DNA from 2 places in the Corallincola luteus genome. Region 1 is predicted to be linked to the other one. Evidence: riboswitches for the same ligand, from Rfam matches in the RefSeq annotation. Region 1 holds a riboswitch; the other holds the start of a gene.
What was found. A riboswitch is a leader RNA that binds a small molecule or an ion and turns the genes downstream of it on or off. The one in region 1 is predicted to bind thiamine pyrophosphate.
Positions count from the first base shown of each region.

Region 2: it holds a riboswitch for thiamine pyrophosphate, as region 1 does, so the genes downstream of both, thiC (phosphomethylpyrimidine synthase ThiC) here and EZV61_RS10225 (TonB-dependent receptor) in region 1, are expected to answer to the same signal.

Region 1 is NZ_SJXE01000004.1:144,208-148,631, reverse strand. It holds gene EZV61_RS10230 (YkoF family thiamine/hydroxymethylpyrimidine-binding protein) at 1-159, opposite strand, end outside; gene EZV61_RS10225 (TonB-dependent receptor) at 168-2,360, opposite strand; TPP riboswitch at 2,407-2,509, opposite strand; gene EZV61_RS10220 (DUF4124 domain-containing protein) at 2,648-3,154, opposite strand; gene EZV61_RS10215 (translation initiation factor) at 3,159-3,560, opposite strand; gene EZV61_RS10210 (PGPGW domain-containing protein) at 3,644-3,871, opposite strand; gene EZV61_RS10205 (mechanosensitive ion channel family protein) at 4,039-4,424, shown strand, end outside.
Region 2 is NZ_SJXE01000002.1:14,654-19,077, forward strand. It holds gene EZV61_RS06630 (error-prone DNA polymerase) at 1-93, shown strand, start outside; gene EZV61_RS06635 (DUF4202 domain-containing protein) at 146-733, shown strand; gene EZV61_RS19415 (hypothetical protein) at 1,143-1,304, shown strand; TPP riboswitch at 1,386-1,501, shown strand; gene thiC (phosphomethylpyrimidine synthase ThiC) at 1,621-3,618, shown strand; gene thiE (thiamine phosphate synthase) at 3,615-4,424, shown strand, end outside.

The DNA.
Region 1 (4,424 bases):
AGTCATAATGGCATTGTGGTCGCCTTGAATTTGAGTGCTCATGCCATTGGTTTTACGCTCCAATTCGGGGTAAGCATCTAAGCGACCAATAAACCACTTGATGATATCGATGTAGTTATCCTGTAGCGGGTAGAGACTAATTTCGACGGCCGTTTTCATGATAATTCCTATAGATAGTGATAGCGGAAAGTAACACCGAATTGTTGCGGATCGCCGTAGCGTTCATAAAGTTTGGGAGCCCAATCCTGATCGGGTTCGTTCCCAAAGTAGAAGCCACGGACACCATACTTTTCGTCTGTGATGTTTCTGCCCCACAGATACACGGACCAATCTTCTTTTTCATAGCCTAAACGTGCGTTAAGCAACTCGTAGCTGTCAGCTTTCTGATCGTGATTATCTGAGTAGTAATAGCCATCAGAGCCGTTCAAGTTGATATTGGCAAACCAGCCTTCATCGTTACGCCACGTGGCTCCAATACTGAACTGATAATTGGGAGAATGTGCTAATTCCCGACCAGATAGATCGAGCTCAGAGCCATCTGCTTGGGTGACGACATAGTCGTCAAATTCAGTATCTAATAAGCCTAGACTTGAGTACAGGGTAAGATTATCCGTCGCTTGCCAAGACGTTTCTAACTCTAAGCCATAGCTATCGGAATTGGTTGCATTCGCGGTATATAGGAAGAAGCGCTGAGGGTTGTTCGGATCTTGAGTAGAGGCTTCCACTTGTTGATCGTCTCGATGCATATAAAACAGGGCAGCCTGCACTGATACTTGCTGCTCTGGCCAGTATCCCTTTATGCCGAATTCAAGATTATCCAGTGTTTCACTGTCGAACTCTCGGTTGTCACTGAAATCATCGGGTAAACCGGTGTTGAATCCTCCAGCCTTATATCCGCGCGCCAGTTTGCCGTAACTTTGCCAGCGTTCATTGATTAAGTAGTTGAGTGTGATGTGGCCGCCCCACATCGTTTCGTCTGGATCAAAGGAGTCACCACCATTGTCATCGTATGAAGCGTCGCGCTGTTCTACTCTAAGTCCTAATGACAAACTGGCTGCGGCATTGAGCTGTGTATCTAACTGACCAAATAGCGCAATGCTAGTTGCTTCGTAGTCACTCTGCAGGAACAGATCGGGGAAGCCGTTATAGTAGCTTTCCAGGTCATTATCTTCCTCTAAGTGTTGTATATACAACCCAGTCAACCAGTCGGTAGTGCCGCTAAAAAGCCTTGATTGTTCAGTAGATAACAAGCGAACTTCTTGAGTGTAAGTGTCACGAGTGGCCTGTTTGTCCCAAGTGTAGTCGTACTGACAGGGGATCTGGTCAGTGAAATCGCCATTGCCGTTTTCATCATAATAATCAGTACAGCTCAACGCAGACCAATATTCTGGATTTGCCCAGTCGCCATCATAGGCATGACGGTGATTGGTATGTGCAGCACTGGATATTGATACCAGATCAACAAATTCATTAAGCTCCCAGTTTAGCTTAAGGGAGCCGCCTGTTGTTTCCTGCTTATCCTTACCAGGTTGGTCGGTTAGGGTGGTAAAACCATTATTGTCTAATGTCCAAGCGTCATAGCCATTGTCAAAATTGGCGTAGAGCAGGGCTAAATCAACTTGCAATTCATCACTCGCAAACCAGCGAAACTTACTACGTAATGTTAGTTCGTCACGTTCGTTGCTATCGTCTGAACCGAGATAATCGTTATCTCTGAAGCCATTTTCGCTATGTTGCTGTATCGAAACGCGGTAGAGCAGATCACCGCTGTTATCAACTGGGCCAGAGGCAAAACCTGCATAACTGAATAGGTCTTCTTGGCCACCACTGATCTCTGCACCAAACTCTCTCGTGTCAGTCGGATCATTACTGGTCGTATAGATCATACCTGCTAGGGCATTAGCGCCAAAACGGGTGCCTTGGGGGCCACGCAACACTTCCACCTGCTCTATGTCATAAAGACTGGAGGTCATTCCCAAGCCAGAAAGATCAATGTCATCGACAACAAAACCAACTGAACTGTTGGGAGCGCCTTGATACTCCTCTTGTTCACCTACGCCTCGGATTTGAAAGTACTTTGGCCGCGAACTTCCACCTGCCCAACTTAAATTGGCAACGTTGTGTAAGAGGTCTTCAAAATGTTCGCCGCCCTCGTCTTGGATCAGGTTACTGTCTAGAACAGTAATGCTCGAAGCTGAGTGTTGTAGTGACTCGGAGCGGAAGCTGGAGGTAACTTTGATACGCTCTATATCTTCATCTGCTACCGTAGGTGCTGCGCTGAATACAGGCAGAGGGATACCCAAAGAGGTAATGATGGCGGCGGCAAGCTTAGTTTTACGGGGTAGAGTGGAAAAGAGCATATATGCATTTACCAGTTTTTGGGGAAGATCGGGGCTGGTATTTGTGCTCGATGAAAAGCGCCATTCCTACGCCGGTACCAGCCGGTTCAGGTTCAAAGGGTTCATCATTGATGTCTCAGTTCTGAACAAGAACACCCCTTGGCCGAGAGCAATTATAAATGAGTTTTAACTAAATAGTGGCAATAGTTTTACAACTGCTCATGTTAAGGCGGGCCATAACTGATGCAAATGATGAAATAGGGGAGCAATACCAGAAACGCCAGGAGTTGACGTTTCTGTTGAGTTTTCTACTCTGATTTTTCCAGCGCAGCGTTTCTTTGTTCCATTAGTCGCTTTGCTTCTTCTGCATCAGCCTTAATATTACCGAGACGCTCGGTGTATTCACTGAGAGAGACACCATCAGCAGCCGCCGGTGCTTCGGTGGGTTTATCTTCTTCCTGTAATGGCCCGTCAAGCCCAACAATTTTTGCCGGTTTAAGTTTTACTTGCTCGGTTTGAGCGCCCGCTTTATTGCCCGCTTCAGCATCTCCGTAATGCCAATTGCCTTGTTCGTCCTGCCACCGGTACACGTTAGGTGCGTCAGCTTCGACACCTAATTTCTCCTGCGCCTGTCGGCTTAGCATTTTAAACGATAACAAAATACGGTTTTTCCAGTATCGCCAAACGGTACTTTGATCTTGAGGAAAGATCGTTGCGGTGGTTAGCAATGGTTTGCCATCGGGGCCTTTAATAAAGAATGGACCAGCGCAGGCACAAACGATAAGCAGCACTAGAAGAGTAAGATATTTTTTCATTGTTTTAGCCACCGCTTAATTTGGCTTGGTAGCCAGCTTTAGTTAGTTCGTTAAGCAGTTGGTCGCGTTTGTCGCCTTGAAATTCAAGTTCGCCGTTTCGAACCACACCACCACAACCAAGTTGTTTCTTTAGGGTTTTACAAAGCTTTTGCAGGTCTGAATGAGTAAGAGCTAGCCCAGTCACAACTGAAACAGTTTTCCCTCCGCGGCCCTTCGTTGAGCGAGATATCCGAACACGACCGTCTCCAATTATCGCCGTCGTATCGACATGCTTTTGTGTTACCACGCGACCACCGTCGGTGCTATAAACAAGATCTTGTTGTGATTCATTGGTCGACACCGTGGACGGTGCTGCCTGACCGGTTAGTGCAGCGAGATCGGCAAATGAGGATAATTTCTTAGACATCTGTAGCGGGCAATCAGCTTAATGATTGTTACATTGTCACCAACCCTATGGCGTGGGTAAAGCAAATTTCCTCAATATTGATGTTAACGATAGAGTTTTTTCTGCATACGGCGTTTATCAATGCGTCGTGCGCCGTGATGTAGCTTTGCTTGCAGCAAGCGCAGTAAAGATTTAGGACGTTCATACACCAGGCTCAAACAGGCTAGCCCTATGATCATAAATAGTATTCCAGGTACTGGTGTAATGATTAGCGCTGCGCCCAATAATATTAATGTGACGCCAGTGATTGTGAGTAGTACCTTTTTCATCATGCTTCGCCTCTTCTAAACGCGCTTAATAACTAATATCTACTCTGAACCGCTGAGATGCCAGTTGTATTTGGTAACACCCTGTGAACATTCAACACGGTGATTACTTGAATTATAGGATTTTCATGCATACTAGTAGTTAGATCTATAACTTCTTCAGGAACTTAGATATGCAAAGGAAGCGTTGCTTCACCTCCTTTTTTCTCTGCAAGGTGTTTTCCATCTTGCTGGCCGTCGCTACATTCCCCGCGCTTGCAGATGATATTGACTCAGAAGTTAGGCGTATCGTTGATAATCATGAAACAAGCAAATTGCTTATTGATGAGTATGCTACGGCCAAAGGAGAGCAAAGGTTGCTTTTGCATCTGCGCGTGCAGTCTCTGCTCGATTATCAAACAGAAGTTTTACCTGGATTGCTAGAGGAGCTCGCTAATCCTGATGCGACGGTTAGCGATGAGACGCGGACCTTGATCACTAATACCTTGGTGGCTCAAGGGCAAATACTCAACCGATCCTTTCAGCAAAGGAATAGCGATCTAGAAGATAAACGGGCGGC
Region 2 (4,424 bases), on a different contig from region 1:
CAAGGGGAGGTAGTGCACCTGATTGCTGGTAAACTGACGGATCGGAGCGATGAGTTACACGCGCTGCGATTAAAGTCGCGGGATTTCTGCTAACTCTCTAATTCTGCTAATTTAAACCTGAGACAAAGATAACGAAGGATGACCCATGGACAATAATTCGGCTTTAGATCTGACTTTAGAGGCTATCGATCAGGTGAATAGCCAAGACCCCAATATGGAATTTTGTCATGAGGTCGAAGTGCCAAAAGAGCTGTTATATGGGCAACGGATGAGTGAGCGGTTGGCACAGTTTGCGCCGGGTGCCAGTGAGCATCTGCAGATCGCGGCCCGTGCGCAGCATATTAAGCGGTGGGCGATCCCACGCAGCGATTATCCGATGGATCGTCAGGGTTATCATCAGTGGCGTACCGATTTGGGCAAAATGCACGCAGACTTGGCTGCGGAATTAATGCGTGAGCAAGGCTACAGCGAAGACGATGCGGTACGTACCCAACAACTGCTGCGCAAAGAGAAAATTAAGCGTGATGCCGAATGCCAGACCTTAGAAGATGTTATCTGTCTGGTTTTTCTGGAGTATTACTTCGCTGACTTTGCAGCCAAGCATACGGAAGAGAAGATGTTAGGCATTATTCGTAAGACTTGGGCAAAGATGTCTGAGGCGGGTCATGCCGCAGCGTTGCAACTTGATTTACCTGAAGCCATGTTGGCACTGGTTAAGCGCGCGTTGAGCTAAATATGTAAATGAAATTGTTAACATTTCGTGTGATTTCAAAGTAAGAGAGCAAATTGTTGCTCTCTTTTTTTTGAGTAAATTTCCAACGGTTTGGACTATTGCTATTTTGTAGATGTGATCTGGGTCGCAAATTATCCCGTATTTGAGCGTGATGGCTTCGCTTTGTTGTCATAAAACTATTTTCAGTGCAGAAAAATCTTTGTAAAACCGCGTGTTATAAAAAAGTTACTTTTTTTCGCTAAAAAATTTAACAAAACGTAAACAATTGACTAAAATTGCATCATTAAATGACGAATAAATAGCTAATTGAGAATTTGTTGCGCTAGATCAGACCGTATTTTTTAGTGATTACTACTCTTAGCGCAGACCAATTTATAACCAATTTTAAATAACCCAGTTGGAGATTGTAATGGATAAAGCCATGACCGCAGCAGAAGTGGAAGCGCTGCGAAAACAACTGGCGACGGATCGCACTGTGATGGTGGATATTTTTGATCACCTAAAGCAACTCGTTCTGATCGCTGACGAAAGCAGCCCTCAGGCCACAAATGAAGAGAGTTACGCTGCCTGAAGTTCAGGGCTTTATCTCTTGCACTAGTTTTTAAAGGGTCGCACTTGTGCGGCCCTTTCTATTTCCCCTATACTCGTTGCCAATATCTTGTCGGAGTGCCGAGCTACCTTTGGGTAGATAGGCTGAGATCGCGAAAGCGGGATCCGTTGAACCTGATCAGGTTAATGCCTGCGAAGGGAAACAAGAGGGCGTGTCCCTGTTGTCTATCGCAAACAGCTGCGATACCTAGCAGAAGCCATAGCCCTTAATCCTACTGAACCACTCATCTATCGGTGCGCCGGCGTTAACTGTTACTACGGATTAACGTGAGGCCACAATGACACAAACCACGACTGTTTCAGAAAGCAATCCACGGCGCGACGCCCGTGCCGCCGCGCAAGCATTTTTTGCCAATTTGGCAGATCTCTCTTTTCCTAATTCGCATAAAGTTTTTGTGCAGGGTGAATTACCTGGCGTGAAAGTCGGGATGCGTGAAATTTCGTTGTCGCCAACCTTAGTTGGCGGCACAAAAGCGCAGCCTGAATTTGAAGATAACGCGCCGATCCGCGTTTATGATACCTCAGGTTACTACACAGAAGCTGATGCCAGCATCGACCTGCAACGCGGTTTACCGCGCTTGCGTCAACAATGGATTGAAGCGCGCAATGATACTGAAGCGCTCGCTGGTGCCAGCTCACTGTTTGCCCAGCAGCGTCTTGCCGACGAAGGCTTAGACCATATCCGTTTTGAGCATCTACCTAAGCCGAAAAGAGCTTTGGCGGGGCGTTGTGTCACCCAAATGCATTACGCCCGCGCAGGCGTGATCACCCCAGAGATGGAATACATTGCGCTGCGTGAAAATATGGGCCGGGCTGAAGTGGCAGCGGAGCTGGCTGTGCAACATCCGGGCGAGGCATTCGGCGCGAATTTACCAAAGCAGATAACAGCGGAATTTGTTCGTAACGAAGTGGCTGAAGGGCGGGCGATTATTCCAGCCAATATCAATCACCCAGAGTCGGAGCCGATGATTATTGGCCGTAATTTTTTGGTCAAGGTGAATGCCAATATCGGTAACTCGGCGGTGACCTCTTCGATTGAGGAAGAGGTAGAGAAGCTGGTGTGGTCAACCCGCTGGGGCGCCGACACTGTGATGGACCTGTCAACGGGTCGCTATATTCACGAAACCCGTGAGTGGATCATCCGTAATAGCCCGGTGCCGATTGGCACCGTACCTATCTATCAGGCATTGGAAAAAGTGAAAGGGGTGGCGGAAGATCTCACTTGGGATGTATTCCGTGACACCTTGATTGAGCAGTGTGAACAGGGCGTTGATTACTTCACCATTCATGCCGGCGTGTTGCTGGCCTATGTGCCGATGACGGCGAAACGGATGACAGGTATCGTTTCCCGTGGTGGTTCAATCATGGCGAAATGGTGCTTGTCTCACCATCAGGAAAACTTCCTCTATAGCCACTTCCGCGATATTTGCGAAATCTGTGCTGCCTATGACGTTTCCCTCAGCCTGGGTGATGGCTTGCGTCCCGGCTCGGTCGCGGATGCTAACGATCAGGCACAATTCAGTGAACTCTATACCTTGGGTGAGCTGACCAAAATCGCTTGGGAATATGATGTGCAGGTGATGATCGAAGGTCCTGGTCATGTGCCGATGCAGTTGATCAAGGAGAACATGGATAAGCAGCTCTCAGCCTGCCATGAAGCGCCTTTCTATACGCTGGGGCCGCTGACCACAGATATTGCGCCCGGCTATGATCACATCACATCAGGTATTGGTGCTGCGCAGATCGGTTGGTACGGCTGCGCTATGTTGTGTTACGTAACGCCAAAAGAGCACCTTGGCTTGCCAAATAAAGCCGACGTGAAAGAGGGGTTGATCACTTACAAGATCGCTGCGCATGCGGCCGATTTAGCCAAAGGCCATCCCGGTGCTCAAGTACGGGACAACGCGCTCTCCAAAGCACGTTTTGAGTTCCGCTGGGAAGATCAATTTAATCTCTCCCTTGACCCCGACACCGCCCGTGCTTATCACGATGAAACAATCCCCCAGCAGTCGGGCAAGCTGGCGCACTTCTGTTCCATGTGTGGGCCGAAATTCTGCTCGATGAAGATCTCTCAAGAGGTGCGTGAATTTGCCGCAAAGCAGGAGCAGATCAGCATTAAGCTGCTGGATGAAACTATTACGGTGGCAGTGGACAGTGTCGAAGGAGCCGAGCAAGGGATGGCGAAGATGTCTGAAACCTTCCGCCAGCAAGGCAGCGAACTCTATAAAGCGCCGACCGACGTTGCCGCTGCAGAAGGGGAGAAAGTCAGCGAATGATCACCCCTTATACCTGTGGTGGTGAGCTGGTTGCCGGTGGTGGAGAAGGCCAAGTCTCTGCCATCGTTTGGGCCATTGGTGGTTCGGATTGTAGTGCTGGAGCCGGTATTCAAGCGGATCTGCAGGCGATTAATGGCTTAGGTGCCCATGGTTGTACTGTGATCACCGCGGTGACGGCGCAGAACTCGGTGGCCGTTTCTCAGGTTAATCCAGTGTCTGATCTGGTACTGCAATCTCAGCTGGATGTGTTGCTTGCAGATTTGCCACCGCGGATCATCAAGATCGGCTTGTTGGCCACGGTGTCACAAGTGGTCATGGTCAGCCAATGGCTGCAGCAGTTAAAACAAACATCGGAGCAAACAGGGCATCGCGTACCGCTGGTGGTCTATGACCCCGTTGCGGTGGCGAGTAGCGGAGACAACTTAGTTGCTGAGTCCACCTTGACTGCGGTTACTAAACACTTGCTACCTTGGATCGATCTACTCACGCCGAACGCCATGGAGGCCGCACTGTTAGCGGGTATGGCATTGCAAGATGGTGTGCTACCTGAACCCGTGATCAAGCAACTACTGGCGCTGGGCGTCGGGTCGGTCTTGATCAAAGGTGGGCATTATCAACTGCTGGCTGATCACTGTTTGGACTATTGGAGCAATGGAGACAGTCAGCGCTATCTATCAGCGCCACGTTTGGACACCGCCCATGGCCATGGTACGGGGTGTAGTTTGGCTAGCGCCATCGCGGCGATCTGGGCGCAAGGATATGCATTAGAAGATGCCCTGGTGTTTGCCCGTGGTTATCTGCAGCAG